Regions from separate parts of the Lentibacillus sp. L22 genome, predicted to be linked through region 1. Evidence: a T-box and tRNA genes for the amino acid it is inferred to sense, from the RefSeq annotation. Region 1 holds a T-box; the other holds one or more tRNA genes.
The links. A T-box is a leader RNA that pairs with one kind of tRNA and senses whether it is charged. The one in region 1 lies ahead of glyQ (glycine--tRNA ligase subunit alpha), so its partner is inferred to be a tRNA-Gly.

Region 1 (8,330 bases):
AACAGACGCTCCATCGCATCCATCATGGGCCCCATAATATCGATCGCTTCTACACCAAGTTTTCCTGCCTCTTGATTTAAATAATTACGTAGTACAGGGTCTACGAGTGTAAAACCAATAATACCTTGCTGCTCTTTAGCTAAAACAAGCGTTTCGTCAATAGTCTGTTTATCTTCCACATAGGGTACACGATGAATTTTATACTCTCCATTATTAAATTGACTAAGACCTGCCTTGATAACCAGATCTGCTGTTTCGCCAACAGAATCTGATAAAACGTAAACTAATGGTTTCGATCCCATCAATCACCCTCCCTTGCACCTGATAACCTCTACTTCATATGATTCTTTGCCACACTTATAAATGTTCATCGGTAATTAATTCTACAAACGCCTTGGTTATCGTTGTTTTTGTAATTCTTCCAATCACCTCTGGACCTTCTTCCCCATCTTTTATAACTGGCAATCCGTCTATTTGTTTATTAATTAATTGCTTTGCCGCATCTAACAGGAGATCATCTTTCCTGCATACGGTCATATTAGGCATTCGTGTCATAATAATGTGTACCGGTATGTCATTTAGATCCTGTTTACCGATGCTCGCTCTAAGCAGATCCTTTCGTGATAGGACACCTGTCAGACAAGCCTGATTATCCACCACAAATAATGTACCAACATCCTCTAAAAACATGGTTGATATTGCATCATAAACCGAGGCATTTTCTCTTACAACAATCGGTATCGACTGATATTCATGGACTTTAAATTTTTTAATTTTTTCTGTTAACAGTTCCGAACCGGTTTTTCCCGTGAAAAAGTAGCCAACACGTGGTCTCGCATCCAAAAAACCTGCCATCGTAAGAATAGCCAAGTCAGGACGTAATGTAGCCCTGGACAGCGACAGCCTTTGTGCAATTTGCTCTCCCGTTATTGGACCATTCGCTTTGACAATTTCTATAATCTGTTCCTGTCGATTCGATAATTCCACCCTTTCACCACCCACAATGTGTCATACTCTTATTTCAATAGTATAGACTATTTACAGTGAAAAGGAAAAAGAAAAGCGAAAATTCCTGTTAGTTAGAAGTGTTGTTTCCAGCTTATTTTAGTCATGTCAGCATAATCATTGATCAAGGTTGCTATTGAATGGATTAAGGCTAAGCGATTTTCACGGATTGTTTCATCTTTGGCCATCACCATATTATGCTCAAAGAAATTATGAATGGCGTCAGTCAAACTGCTTAATTCCTTCAGAGCTTGTTCAGCTTCAAGGCTTTCATTTGCTGTCTTGTAAGCTGTTATAACTTCTTGATATTTCTTATATAAAAATGCCTCTGAAGGTGTTTCAAATAACTCGACATCCACCTCTTTTTTATCAGCTTTTTTGGCGATATTCAAAACACGGGTGAATGCCTCCTCTGTAGGTTTAAAGACTTCCTGACCCCGTTTATCCGAAAGTATGCGTGCTTTGGAAATCGTATATCCAACGATCCCTAACCTATTTGCCAAAACAGCCTGAATAATATCGGGTTCAATTCCCGCTTCTTTTAACAAATATGTCGCCCGTAACCGTAAAAATTCATCCAGTTCTTTTTTCACCAATTCAGCTTCGGCTTGTTCAATATCCAGTGTCCGATATAGTTGCTGTGTCATATCCAACAACTGCCACACGGGGATTTTCCAGTTTTCATGCTGCAAAATTTTTAAGATACCAATTGCCTGACGTCTTAAACCATACGGATCCTGTGAACCCGTTGGTACCAAATCAACAGAAATACAGCCAACAATTGTATCTAATTTATCAGCAACACTAACAATTGCACCTTCTGTCGTTTCCGGTAGTTCACCTGCTGCATGACGAGGTTGATAATGCTCGGCAATTGCTTTGGCAACTGTATGATCTTCTCCAAACAAAATAGCATACTTTTCCCCCATCACACCTTGTAAATCAGTGAACTCATCGACCATATTTGTCACCAAATCAAATTTGCTAATCTCTGCCGTTCTGATAGCTCGTTGCTTTTGAAAAGCATCTATCCCTAAAACATCAGCAATTTGTTTCGTTAAATAGACAACACGTTCAACTTTATCATGAATCGTACCCAATTTCTCTTGAAATACTACTTTTTGCAGTTTTTGCAAATAGAATGAAATCGAATGTTTCTGATCTTCATCATAGAAAAATTGTGCGTCTGAGAGTCGGGCTTTCAACACTTTTTCATTTCCCTTTACGACGGTTTGCAGTCCCTGATTATCCCCGTTTCTAACACCAACAAAATAAGGTAATAACTCATCCGACCGTGACTTTACTGGGAAATAACGCTGATGTTCCTTCATCGATGTAATAAGTACTTCTGATGGCAATTGCAAAAATGATTGGTCAAACTCACCGATGAAAACGGTAGGATATTCCACCAGATTCCTCACCTCCGCAAGCAGATCAGCTGCAATTGGAATTTGTATCTCTTTTTGGCTTTCCAGTGTGCGAATTCCCTCTGTAATCATTTTCTCACGTTTATCCGGTTCAACGATAACAAAGTTTTCCGCAAGTTTTTCAATATACTCTTTGGGATGACCAAGTTCAATCACATCCCCAAGGAAACGGTGCCCACGCGTTTGTCGGCCAGTAGTGACATCAGCAATAGTAAAAGGGATAACTTTCTCGTCATATAGTGCCACAATCCAGCGTATAGGGCGGACATATTTTAGTGATTCCTTTCCCCAATGCATATTTTGTGGGAATTTGATGGACTCAATGATTCCTTTGAATGACGGCAGCATCGATATGGATCGGCTGCCTTCAATATGTTTTTTTACAAAGATGTAACTTGTCCCGTTTACATCCTTAGTATAAATATCATCTACCGTTTTACCCTGACCTTTGGTAAATCCAATTGCCGCCTTTGTCCAATTTCCATCCGCATCCTTGGCTATTTTTAACGCAGGGCCTTTTGCCTCTTCCTCAAGCATCGCCTGTTCTTCCGCCATATCCTTTATCAATACTGCAAGTCTTCTTGGGCTCGAATAAGAAACAACAACTGAAAAAGAGATGCGCAATTCATTCAACCATTTTTCCGTCTTATCACGGAGCTGCTTTTCCGCATCATCAATGAATCGTGCCGGCATTTCCTCTAAACCAATTTCAAATAACACATCCTTGGCCATTATTTTGTCTCCTCCTTCAGCATTGGAAATCCCAATTCTTCCCGTTTGGCAACATATGCTTTAGCAATACCCCTTGCCAGATTACGAACCCGGCTGATATATCCAGTGCGTTCAGTAACCGATATGACTCCTTTGGCATCAAGCAGGTTAAAGGTATGTGAACATTTTAATACATAATCATATGCCGGAAAGATCAAGCCTTTTTCCATTGTCGTTTTTGCTTCCTGTTCATACATGGAAAATAATTTAAACAGCATATCTGTATCTGATTCTTCAAATGTATAGGTAGAATGCTCATATTCCGGCTGCAGAAAGATATCCTTTACAGTCACGCCATCAGCCCATTCCAAATCAAACACATTTTCCTTATCCTGAATATAAGATGCTAATCGTTCCAAACCATATGTTAATTCGACCGCGACAGGATTAGTGTCAAGACCACCAATTTGTTGAAAATAGGTAAACTGGGTGATTTCCATACCATCAAGCCATACTTCCCATCCCAGCCCTGCGGCACCAAGCGTCGGATTTTCCCAATTGTCCTCCACAAAACGGATATCATGTTCTAATGGATCAATTCCAAGTGCAATCAGGGAATTGAGATAAAGATCCTGAATATTTGCCGGGGACGGCTTCATAATCACTTGAAATTGATGGTGCTGATACAAACGATTAGGGTTTTGACCGTATCGGCCATCAGCAGGACGGCGTGACGGTTCCACATAAGCGACATTCCATGGTTCCGGTCCCAAACTTCTAAGCAATGTCATCGGCGACATCGTTCCCGCCCCCTTTTCGACATCATAAGCTTGCATTAAAATACAATTTTGATCAGACCAATGTTTCTGCAATGTTAAAATCATTTGTTGAATGTTCATTAGTATCGTTTTACCTCCTTATTGATACACAAAAAACCGTCCCTATGTCTAAACATGACATAGGGACGGTTTTACCGCGGTTCCACCCTATTTGCTCTTGTCCGCCAAGAGCCACTTTATTAAAATGCTCGGGAGCGCCTTTCCTTGTAGTCCTATATCCAGCTTCCACCATCCTGGATTCGCTATAATAGTAAGCAACAAGTACTTTTTCTCCGTCACCGCATTCTTGCACTGTTTCAAAGTCTGTACAAATCATACTTTATTTCTTCGTACGTGTCAATGATGTTTATTTCAACTTATCCAACTGGTTTAAAAACTTTTTTGATTTTATGTAATATCCACCATAATGGTCATAATATGCATCAAGTATTTGCCGCAATTTGGCAATGTTTTCGTCTTTCATGGTAATCGTACCTATACGCTCAAGTCCCACACTGGCAAACAAATGTAACAATCGTGCAAGCAAATCGGAAATTGAAAAAGCAAGCTGATCCAAATGCATACATCGCTTGCATAATAGTCCGCCTTCAGCGACAGAAAAAGAAAAAGGTTTCTCGGTACTGCCACAGTTTACACAATGATGAACAATTGGTGCAAAACCGCCTTTTTGAAATAATTTCATTTCATACATCATGACTGGAATATCATAGGACACATTTTCAGCAATCCAGTCCATTGTTAAAAGAAGTTGATCATAAATAAACCGGTCAGGGGATTTTTCATCTATTAATTTATCGGTTAGTTCAAGGATATATGCTGCATAAGCCGTTTTGATGATGTCTTCGCGGATCGGACGTAATGAATAGATGATTTCTCCTTGTTGAATCGTGCTTAACCCAGAGTGTACATAAACTAAAAATTCTCCATAAATGAATGGCTGCGTAACAGCAGCCATTCTACTTTTCGGTTTTTTTGCTCCTTTGGCAATCGCGGCAAATTTGCCGATTTTCTTACTAAATATTGTAACGATTTTATGTGTTTCGCCATAATCTTGTGTTTTGATTACGATGCCTTCAATTTTTTCCAGCACATGTTTCACCTTTCTTTGGCAAAATCTAATGTAAAGTGGTTAAAAATGGTATGTGCTACAATTTTGTATCAAGATGTGACAGCTCTTCTTCATGTTGTTGCAATTGACCTTTAACATTTGGTTCTTTCTCCAGCTCTTTCAATAACAAATAGGTTTCAACGTTCCCCGTTTGACTAAATAATTTCCATGTAAAGTCGATCACAAGAAACCCCTACCTTTCTTTATAGCGTTTGAACCTCACTATTAGAATGACCACAAGGCATGAAAGAATGAGTTATAATTTTTACCATGTTTAGAGGATGTTCAAAAAGTCCGGTAAAAATGACGTGCCCCTGCAAAAGGGATATGCCGGCGCCTGAGCGCAAAGCCCGTTTTTAGTCGGCCTTCCTTTGAAGAAGTTCGTTGGCTTGCTTTTCCGCTCCTCATGTACCTTCTATGTACACTCCGGTGCTCAAAGCTACGCCGCCTTGAACTTCTCGGTCCTTTTTATCCTCCTTTTGAACATGCACTTAATATTCATCTTCCCGAAAACCTAACTCTCGAAGCTGATTTTGCCTGTTGCGCCAATCTTTTTCCACCTTTATCCAAAGATCCAGATATACCCTTGTTCCGAGCAAGGGCTCAATATCCGCTCGCGCCCTTTTTCCAATTTCCTTCAACATTTTTCCGTGTTTGCCAATTAGAATGCCTTTTTGCGATTTTCGTTCGGTTATTACGGTTGCCTGAATAAAAATGGCATTTGACTCCCGCTTTTCGATATTTTCAATGACAACTGCAATCGAGTGAGGTATTTCCTCTCTTGTTAATTGCAGAACTTTTTCCCGGATCAACTCAGCAATAATAAATCGTTCAGGATGATCTGTAACCTGATCTTCCGGATAATACTGTGGCCCTGCAGGTAAATATGACTTTAATACTTCCAGCAGATGAATGACATTGTTCCCTTGTAAAGCGGATATTGGAATGATTTCTTCAAAGTTGTATTTTCTCCGGTACAGCTCGATTAATGGTAACAGGTCATCTTTTTGGATTAAATCAATTTTATTAATAATTAGAAAGACAGGCTTTTTTACCTGTTGTAGTCGGTCTATAATATATTGATCCCCTCTGCCATACCCTTCTTTGGCATTAATCATAAACAAAACGGCATCTACCTCATTTAATGTGTTTTCTGCCATTTGCACCATAAAATCCCCAAGTCGGTGTTTTGGTTTATGAATTCCCGGTGTATCAATAAAAACAATCTGTGCATCATGTTGTGTTAATACACCCTGAATTTTATTTCGTGTCGTCTGAGCTTTATCACTCATAATAGCTATTTTTTGTCCAATAACATGATTTAAGAATGTTGATTTGCCAACGTTGGGTCGGCCAATTATGGCGATAAACCCCGATTTGAAATCATTTTCCATGTTGTAATCCTCCGGTGTCTTTCGATGTTATTCATTCGTTTAAAAGTTTAAGCGGGCGCCTATACAGCAACCATCTTCAAGTGTTTCTTTTATCTTTGATGTACATCCATAATACTACAAAAACAGCTTACTTTCACATATTCGACAAAAGCTTTAAAAAGTTTTTGTTTTTTGACAGAAAATACATGCATAAAGCAAAAAGAAAACCCCTTTCGTTTTGAAAGAGGTGGTTAAAACAGGCTATATAATTTGGGCAAAAAAATGAGCAAACCAATAATAACGGCCGTAATGGCAGCAATCAAGACGACTCCCGCGGATACATCCTTAATCACCTTTGCTGTCGGATGAATAGCCGGGTTCACATAGTCAAGTAATGTTTCAATCACTGTATTGACCATCTCCATCGCCAGCACAAAACCAATAACCAAGACAATCAGTGCCCATTCCCCGGTTGTTAATTTTAGTAATAAGCCGGTACAAACAACAAGCAGTACGGCAATGATATGAACTCGAAAATTGCGTTCATGTTGCAAAACCTCGATAATTCCATTCCAGGCAAAGCGTAGGCCAATTCCCCGTTTTTTTTTGTTATCGTTCGAGTCCGAATGCATGTAAAATATCCTCTTGCTTTTGGAACATTACTTTTTCCTCTTCCTTTTCCATATGATCATAGCCAAGCAAGTGAAGAAAGCCATGAACTGTTAAAAAGCCAATTTCACGCTGTAGTGAATGATTATAATCAATGGCCTGTTCCTTCGCCCGATCCATTGAAATAACAATGTCTCCAAGTGTAAGTGATATATCTTCCCCAACTATAGGTATTTCTCCTTCCACCGTTTCCTGTAACGCAAAGGAAATCACGTCTGTTGGCTTATCTTGTTGGCGATAATTGCGGTTTAGTTCTTGAATCTCATCGTTGCTGACAAAACTGACGGAAACCTCGGCTTCATGTGGAATACCTTCTTGTTCCGCCGCAAAGTCAAGTAACCTTTGCAACATATCAATCTCATCGCTTGGCACAGCGTTCGTTTCATCATGAAAATCTATATGCATTATACATCCGTCTCCTTTGTTGTAGGATAAAAAACATAAAATTTCAGGTTTTCTTTAGCCCTTGCCTATTCTGACATAAGCAGAAGAGAGTCTAAATTTTCATATCTCCTTAGCTATTGAAAATAAAAACCACTTTCCCGGATCTGCGAAAATATTATTTCACTTGTTCATATGCATCAATAATTCGCTGTACCAATGGGTGCCGTACAACATCAGTCGGATTTAAATACACAAAAGAAATCCCTTTAACAGTTTCTAATAATTGACTTGCCACATGCACACCTGATTTAACCCCTTTAGGTAAATCAATTTGTGTAATATCCCCGGTAATGACCATTTTCGAACCAAACCCCAGCCGTGTAAGAAACATCTTCATTTGTTCCGGGGTAGTATTTTGCGCCTCATCCAGGATAACAAATGCATCGTCCAATGTTCTTCCCCGCATATAAGCAAGTGGAGCGATTTCAATTGTATCCCGTTCGATCAATCGTAATGTATGTTCTGCACCTAAAACATCATGTAATGCGTCATATAAAGGACGAAGATAGGGATCAACCTTTTCTTTTAAATCTCCAGGCAGAAAACCTAAACTTTCCCCAGCCTCTACAGCAGGCCGAGTCAGGATAATCCGCTTGACCTGGCCGTTTTTTAGTGCATGAACAGCCATTACTACTGCCAGATACGTTTTCCCTGTACCCGCCGGACCAATTCCAAATACAAGGTCATTGGATTTGATTGCAGCAACATAACTTTTTTGCCCTAAGGTTTTAACCCGGATGGATTTTCCCTTTAC
Region 2 (8,330 bases), on a different contig from region 1:
TCCATCACGCATTAACGGGCAGTAATATCCCCACTTGAAGATTTGAGGGTAACTCAAGAAGGAAAGGTGAGAATATACTTCCAATAAATTCCTGATTGAAGTTTCACTTTATAGCGAAAATCATAAATGCTGTTTAAAAAAATGGAATTACCAAATCATAATTGATATAATACTGATTTGTAACAGGAATACTGAATGGTGATTCATTTTTCGGATTGAGGTTGAAAATATGAGAAACATCTTTAAAATTTTTGGAACGGACATGAAGAATGTTGGAACAAATTGGGTTGCGGCTATAATCCTCGGGGGACTGATTATTTTGCCGTCTTTATACGCGTGGTTTAATATCAAAGCCTCGTGGGATCCATACGGTCAGACGGATCAAATCCCGATTGGTATCGTGAATGAAGATACAGGTGCAACGGTAAGAGATCAGGAGATTCATGTTGGAGACGAGTTGGTTAAGACGTTAAAGAAGAGTAATGACATGGATTGGCACTTTGTCAGTCGGGATAAGGCGATGGATAAAGTCGAGTATGGGGATTATTTTGCTGTAATTGTGATTCCTAAAGATTTTTCGGAAAAACTCGGAACCGTTTTGGACGATAATCCTAAAAAAGCTTCTGTCGAATATTACGTTAACGAAAAAATCAATGCGATTTCGCCCAAAATCACGGAGAAAGGCGCAAGCGTGATTGTTGATCAGGTAAGCAGTAATTTTATTTCCACGGTCAACGGTGTTATTTTTGATATGTTCAATGATATTGGCGTAGAGCTGGAAGAAGGTCTTCCTGATATTGAACGATTTGAGGATTATATCTTTACGATGGAGAAAAAACTGCCGGAGATTCATAAGGTGTTAAATGAGTCTTTGACTGATGCAAACCATGCACAAGAAATTGTTCATCAGGCCCAAGGATTAATGCCTGATGCAAAAGAAGTAACCAAAAACGGTTTGCAGACAATTGATAACACGACCGCATTTCTCAAAGAGGCCGAAGATCGGTTGAATAAAATGGCGCCAAAGGTTGAGAAGGATCTGGAAAAGGTGCAACAGGTCGCCTCTGATGCGAATAAATTTATCAGTCAGGTCGATTCCGCAGACATAGATTTTAGCAAGGGCAAAGAAATCAGTGATCAATTAAAGGGGAAAACAGACGAAGCCATTGGCAGAATCGACTCGATCGTGAATGTACTAAACCAGCTGAAGGAACAAAATCAGTTAAGCGGTCAAGAGCCGGAACAGAAAGATGATGAACAGGGAGATGATGAACAGGAAGAAAACAACGATGGGCAACAAACAGATAATGTGGAAAAACAAAATAAAAAAATCGATGACGCGATCCAGCGACTGGAAACGTTAAAAGAAGGACTTGAGGAAGCGCAGGATAATGCGGAAACAGTAAAATCGTTTATCCATGACAAGAAAGAAGAAGTGGATTCAACAATTGCCAACTTACAGGATATTACGGCGGACACATCAACAAATATCGATGCCTTTGTTAAAGATTACAAGGAAAATATCGAACCTACCGTCTTGCAAGAGGTACAAAATGCCAAGGATACATTGGGCAAAGCGCGGGGAATTTTGGTGGAAATTCAATCCACGATCCCTGAAGTCGAGCAGATTTTAAATCGGACAGACGGCAATCTTGGCAAAGGAAAAGATGCACTGGAAAAAGTACTTGGAGAATATCCATATATTCATGATAAAATTGACCAGCTGGCGGATCGAATCCGAAAGATCCAGGGGGAAACAGACATCAATGACATTATTGAGTTGTTGATGAATGATCCGGAAGCCGAGCGTAGCTTTTTTGCCGAGCCGGTTGTGTTAAATGAAAATAAGCTGTTTCCGATACCAACGTATGGTGCGGGAATGACGCCATTTTATACCGTGCTTTCCATTTGGGTTGGGGCATTACTGTTGATTTCCTTGTTGGCAACAGATGTTAAAAACCCTGAAAATTTCACCGTCCGACAAACGTACTTTGGCAAACTTTTGACGTTTATGTCAATCGGAATCCTTCAGACTTTAATCGTTACATTTGGCGATATTTTCTTGATTGATGCATATGTAAAAGAACCAATTTGGTTTGTCTTGTTTGGCTTATTTATTAGCTTAGTGTTTATGTCGATTGTCTACACCGTCGTATCCATCTTTGGTGATGTCGGAAAAGCAATGGCGATTGTATTTCTTGTTTTACAAATCGCAGGATCAGGGGGTACGTATCCGGTCGTCTTATTACCGAAGTTTTTCCAAACGATCAGTCCATTCCTGCCATTTACGTATGCCAATGATTTGATGCGTGAAGCAGTCGGGGGGATTGTCTGGGAACGCGTTTACCATGACATCATTTGCTTGGGAATTTTTGCGCTCATCTTTTTACTGCTGGGAACATTCCTGAAAGCAACGATTAATAAGCGAACCAATATCATGATGAAAAAATCGCGTGAATCAGGGCTATTTCATTAATATTCCTGCGTTTAAAACGATGACTTGCAAATTCGGGTATTTAAAGATACATTGGAAATCGGGGACAGTCTGGCACCATATTAATGGTGGGGGCTGTCCCTATTATGCTAAGAAGTACCAGAAAATAGGTCGGGTTTATTTGTTATAATAATATAGAAGGAAGGGGTGCAGTTTGAAGCGAAAGAAAGGTTTGAAAATTTTTCTTGGAATAATAATTATTTTATTGATTATAGATGTTGTCGCAAGCTTTTATTTTTATCGTTTGGTCATTAATCGTGGACCGAAAGACTTCCTGGTGGGGAACAGTGATTTGGAAGTATCCGCAGAAGCTATGGACGAGTTTGTGGACGGGGATTGGCATGCCTGGGTAGACAAACAGCCTTTTAAAGAACTCCAAATGACGTCCTTTGACGGTTTGACATTGAAAGGCTATTTTTTACCGGCAAACAAGCCAACAACGAAAACGGTTATCTTAGCTCATGGATACCTTGGTAATGGTAAGGATATGGGATTATATGCACGGTATTATCATGATCAGCTTGGCTACAACGTATTAATGCCCGATGCCCGTGGTCAAGGGGGAAGTGAAGGCGACTATATTGGTTTTGGCTGGCATGATCGCCTGGATTATGCAGACTGGGTCAAATTAATGATCGATAAACTTGGACCGGATACGCAAATTGTGTTGCACGGGGTCTCCATGGGAGCGGCTACCCTGTTAATGACAAGCGGAGAAAACCTCCCGGACAATGTAAAGGCGATTGTTTCCGATAGTGCGTATACGAGTGTTAAGGATTTGTTTCGTTATCAAGCGAAACGCATGTACCATCTTCCATCGTTCCCGGTTATACCAACAACTGGTCTGGTAACAAAGCTGAAAGCCGGTTACACATTCGCGGAAGCTTCGGCATTGGATCAGGTGAAAAAGGCGAAAGCACCAATACTTTATATACACGGCAATGCCGACAAATTCGTACCAACGTCGATGTCAAAAGAACTTTATAAAAATACCAAAAGTGACGCCGAGTTAATGATTGTTGACGGTGCTGGTCATGCCGAATCCTTTATACTTGCCCAAGATAAATATAAAGAAAAACTGAAGGGGTTTTTGGGGAAATATATGGAATGATGATAGCAACCGTCTTGGAGATCAACCCGAGTTTTAGCGTATCAACCGAAATACTCCTGAATCGACCAACTTGACCGGATAATCGACCGAAAAGGCATATGAATCAACCTGAAGTGTTTCAATATCAACCGAATACATCTCAGTATCAACCAAAACTTGTGCAATATCGACCAAGCTCACACCCTCTTAAAAAAGGAGCTGGCACTTATTAGTGTCAGCTCCTCTTTTAATCTATAAAATGCTTCTTAAAACAATTTTGCTGTCATATAGTTGTATGTTCCGGTGTGATGGCTGCGTCCTGTTCGTATTCCGCTTGCAGTTGTTTGGTAATGCTTCCGGGTTTGCCATTGCCGATTGGTTTATCATCGACCGCTATGATGGGCATGATTTCCGATGTACTGCTGGACAGGAATAATTCATCTGCTGTAGCAATATCATCAAGGGAAAAACCGGTTTCAGAGAACGGAATTCCCAGCTTTTTGGCAAATTGTTCAACACGGATTCGCACACAACCATGCAAAATTTGCCTGGTAGCGGGATGAGTATAGATTTTTCCATCCTTAACGAGGTAAACATTTGATGAACTGCATTCGGTAACAAGACCATCCCGATACAAAATTGCTTCATAACAGCCGTGCTCTTTTGCTTCCTGCTTGGCCAGGACATTTGGCAACAGGTTCAAGCTTTTGATGTAACAGTTTTCCCAGCGCACATCACGTTTGGTAATTGTTTGCACCCCATTTTCCAAATTTGCCTTGTTTCTAGGCTGCTCGGTCACATACGCATAGAAATTTGCTGTCACGTTGCTAGGAAATGTATGTTCTCTAGGTGCGGATCCGCGTGTAGCTTGCAAGTAAACTTTTGCGTCGGTTTTAACATCATTTTTAAGCAGTAAAGCATGTAGCAAATCGGTTATTTCCGCTTTCGTAAATGGAAGGGTAATTTTTACAGCAGCTGCCGAGCGGAATAATCGATTGATATGTTCATCAAGCAAATAGTACGCGCCATGATAGATTCGGATAACTTCATACACCCCATCGCCAAACTGCAGACCCCGTTCCTCGAATGGATAATGCAGTGTGTCCCGGTGCATGAATTTTGTTTGTGATATGACAATCGGATATTTTGTTGACATCTGAGTTCGCCTCCTCTTTAAAGCATAAGCTTATTCTATCGCTTCACGCAAATAATGTAAACACAAATAATTCCTAATTATCATTCGCTAGTGCTCCAATTTGACATGAATAAGAACGCAAAAATATGGAAAAATACCTGTTTTAGTGATAAATATCACAGTATACAATGTGCATCCCTTATATAATAGTATTAATCGGAAACAGTATGTGTGTAGGTATTGTCCACTCGATAGGATTAAGATAACCGATAAAAAGGGATGTGAGGGTATGGAACCTTTATTACTACGACTGGATGAAGGTGACTGTGAAAGACTGATTGCCAACACGAAACGATTGTATGTCAAAAAAGGAAGAACCATTTTTAAAGAGGGCAGTACGGCAGGGAACTTGTACTTCATTGAAACTGGTGAGATTCGTATTTTTAAGAACTTGGGTAATGACCGGGAGATTACCATATTCACTCGGGGAGAACAGGATGGTTTTGGGGAAATTGGCATTTTTAGCGGACAAAAATATTCGAATACGGCAAAAGCAGCAAGTGATAGTGTTATTCTTTCCATTCAAAAGGAGACCATTGAATCTATTTTGGCAAGCGATGGTCACCTATGTTTACAGTTTATGCGATGGGTTGCGGAATCTTTGGAAGCAAGTAAGGCACAAATGCGTGACTTTTTGGCCTTTGGATCGGAAGGAGCAGTGGCATCCATGTTTGTTCGTTACGCAAATATGTATGGGATAGTCAGACCAGGCGGGGTACAGATAACCAAACCAGTCATGATTCGTGATATCGGCAAATATATTGGCATTTCCCGGGAAACCGTAAGCCGGATTGTGAATAAGTGGAAAGAAAAAGGCATCATCACAAATGATAATAAATATTTTTTTATAAAAGACATGCAATATTTAAAAAAACTGATTGCTTGTGATGACTGTGGCGTAGAAAATTGCGTACTGTAAGGGGGAAGACAAGTTGACATTTTTCGATAGCTAAGAAAGTATAAAAATCCAGCCTCCGTTCAGCTTATGCCAGAATAGGCTGCGTCCGGCTCCAGCGCCCAGCGGCTAGCAAACTTCAGGTTTCTTCCTACGATAAGTCAACATCGGTTCGCTTCCAGCTTACCGTGTTTCCTTTATCTCGTCAGAACCCTTCCAGTTTGTACGCCGCTAACCGGGCGCTTACGCCTTTGTTCTATAAATCGACAATTTTCTCTTGATTCATAGATAGACAATTGCTATAATAAAAAATGCATTACAAAAAGCGGGTGTAGTTTAGTGGTAAAACCTCAGCCTTCCAAGCTGATGACGAGGGTTCGATTCCCTTCATCCGCTCCATACATATGTCCTAACGCAGTGTTTCGTCGGGTGATCCACGAGGCGTTGCGTTTTTTCATACGCGCAAGTTTCAAACACTACTCGTAACCGCTAATAAAAATTTCCCCACGTTATCTTTTCCAACCTGTTTATCACGCATTAACGGGCAGTAATACCCTACCGATTGAAGTTACACTTTATCACATTTCTTGAATGAAAAGCTTGTCAAATAGTATTCTTAAGAAAGTAAAATTAAATTGATTGAGGGATAGCATGAAACATTTACTGCAACAATTAAAACAATTGGATGGAAAAGGCTATAAAGCATATAAAGATCTACAAGGAAATTATCAGTATGAGGGGTTTACATTGCATATTGATTATGTACAAGGAGATCCGTTTGCTTCACCATCGAAAATTCGTGTCACGGTGCCACAACAGCAGCGTCCGATTAAACAGGAATGGATGGCGCATGATTATCGCAAAGTGGCGACTGAAGATGTGATTGCCCGATCTGTCGGGAAAGTGATCGCAGGTAGTCACTTTCAGATAAAAGGTTCCGGCAAAAGTGGGGCGGTTATGTTTGATACCCCGGGACAGGAAATTTTGGAGCGCAGTGCAGTACAGGTCGATAAAACCGGGACAACTATTTGCATTTCGGTTGGATTGCCTGCGAATGGCCGGCGTATTAATGGACGAGAAGCAACGAAATTATTTGCAACAGTTATTCCGGCTATTGTAAAAAAGTCGATCTTTACCATCACAGATGAAGAAATTGAGCAGGCTGTAAAGTTGGCTGATCAGCAAGAGGCAATTCGAACAGAAATGAAAAAACAAGACTGGATTGCCTTTATTGCCAATGGAGCGGTTTTACCACGGGAAAGCGGGGTAAGCAATCGACCATTGAAACAGGCAGTTCCATTTCAAAGCCCCAAGGAAAACCAAGTGACGATTGACTTGCCGCATTCCGCTGAACCAATTACCGGCATGGCCATCAAAAAAGGAATCACATTAATTGTTGGTGGCGGTTATCATGGAAAAAGTACGGTTCTTGAGGCGATGGAACGTGGGGTTTATCCGCATACGAAGGGAGACGGGCGTGAATTTGTTTTAACCGATCCCGATGCCGTGAAAATTCGTGCAGAAGACGGCCGGCAAATTACCGGGGTGAATATTTCTCCGTTTATTTCTAATTTGCCGCATAAACAGGATACCGAATGTTTCTCCACGGAAAATGCAAGCGGCAGCACATCACAAGCAGCCAATGTGATGGAAGCATTGGAAGTTGGCGCAACGACATTACTGATTGACGAAGATACCAGTGCAACCAACTTTATGATTCGTGACCACCGCATGCAACAACTGGTGAAACAGGAACAAGAGCCGATTACTCCATTTATTGACAAGGTAAAACAAATGCGTGATCAGCTTAATGTGTCCACGATCCTGGTGATGGGCGGTTCCGGTGATTATTTTGCTGTTGCTGACGAGGTGATTATGATGGATGAATATGTACCATACAATGTAACCGAAAAGGCACGAACCATTATGGAAGACTACCCAATAGAGCGTGATACTGCTAAAGATGGTGCATTTGGCAAGATCGCCAAGCGTCACCTGAAACAGAACAGTTTGCAAACACAAAAAGGCAAGCGATCCAAGACACAGGCCAAAGGATTAACAACAATTCTGATGGGTCGAACAGAAATTTCGTTTGATCAAACCGAACAATTGGTAGATGCCTCGCAAACGCGGATGATCGCCGAAATTATTGCTTATCTGGATCGGACAAATGGTTTGGAAAAGGCTGGTACATTAGCGGAATTGCTTGCAGATTTGGAATGGAAAATGGATACGGACGGATTGGCTTCATTCACGACATTTCCCAACCAGCATCCAGGAGATATTGCCCGCCCACGGAAATATGAAATTGCCGCCGTTTTGAACCGGATCAGGACATTAAAAGTGGGATAGGGGGCACCTTGTCCTACCATTTTTGGGGGATCGTCGATAAAAGCGCAGAGCTCGCCGATAAAATAATGAAAGCCGCTGATAAATTTTGCACACAAAGTTTAGTAGGTAGGGATTGTTCAAAATTAGCTGACGACGACTCCTTTTTGATAGTTTAGAAACAGACATCACATACCCGAGCGATAGAAAGAAGTGAATCAAATGGATGTAGAGCAATTAAAACAGGATATCATCGCCTACAGTAAAGAAATCGGCATCGACAAGATTGGATTTGCAGCAGCTGATGTGTTTGGCGAATTGAAAGAAC

Region 2: it has a tRNA-Gly gene. The T-box ahead of glyQ (glycine--tRNA ligase subunit alpha) is inferred to sense a tRNA for this amino acid. The anticodon was not compared.

The regions. Positions count from the first base shown of each region.
Region 1 covers NZ_JBFNXI010000009.1:18,668-26,997, forward strand. Annotated here, with positions in the region: gene ABRT01_RS06370 (pyruvate, water dikinase regulatory protein) at 1-302, opposite strand, end outside; gene ccpN (transcriptional regulator CcpN) at 358-987, opposite strand; gene glyS (glycine--tRNA ligase subunit beta) at 1,080-3,164, opposite strand; gene glyQ (glycine--tRNA ligase subunit alpha) at 3,164-4,042, opposite strand; T-box leader at 4,101-4,270, opposite strand; gene recO (DNA repair protein RecO) at 4,329-5,072, opposite strand; gene ABRT01_RS06395 (YqzL family protein) at 5,128-5,274, opposite strand; gene era (GTPase Era) at 5,582-6,484, opposite strand; gene ABRT01_RS06405 (diacylglycerol kinase family protein) at 6,715-7,095, opposite strand; gene ybeY (rRNA maturation RNase YbeY) at 7,073-7,537, opposite strand; gene ABRT01_RS06415 (PhoH family protein) at 7,692-8,330, opposite strand, start outside.
Region 2 covers NZ_JBFNXI010000008.1:14,688-23,017, reverse strand. Annotated here, with positions in the region: gene ABRT01_RS05735 (YhgE/Pip domain-containing protein) at 230-2,476, shown strand; gene ABRT01_RS05730 (alpha/beta hydrolase) at 2,649-3,605, shown strand; gene ABRT01_RS05725 (hypothetical protein) at 3,639-3,779, opposite strand; gene dat (D-amino-acid transaminase) at 3,868-4,740, opposite strand; gene ABRT01_RS05715 (Crp/Fnr family transcriptional regulator) at 5,009-5,698, shown strand; tRNA gene ABRT01_RS05710 (tRNA-Gly) at 6,000-6,073, shown strand; gene ABRT01_RS05705 (ABC-ATPase domain-containing protein) at 6,326-8,026, shown strand; gene queG (tRNA epoxyqueuosine(34) reductase QueG) at 8,225-8,330, shown strand, end outside.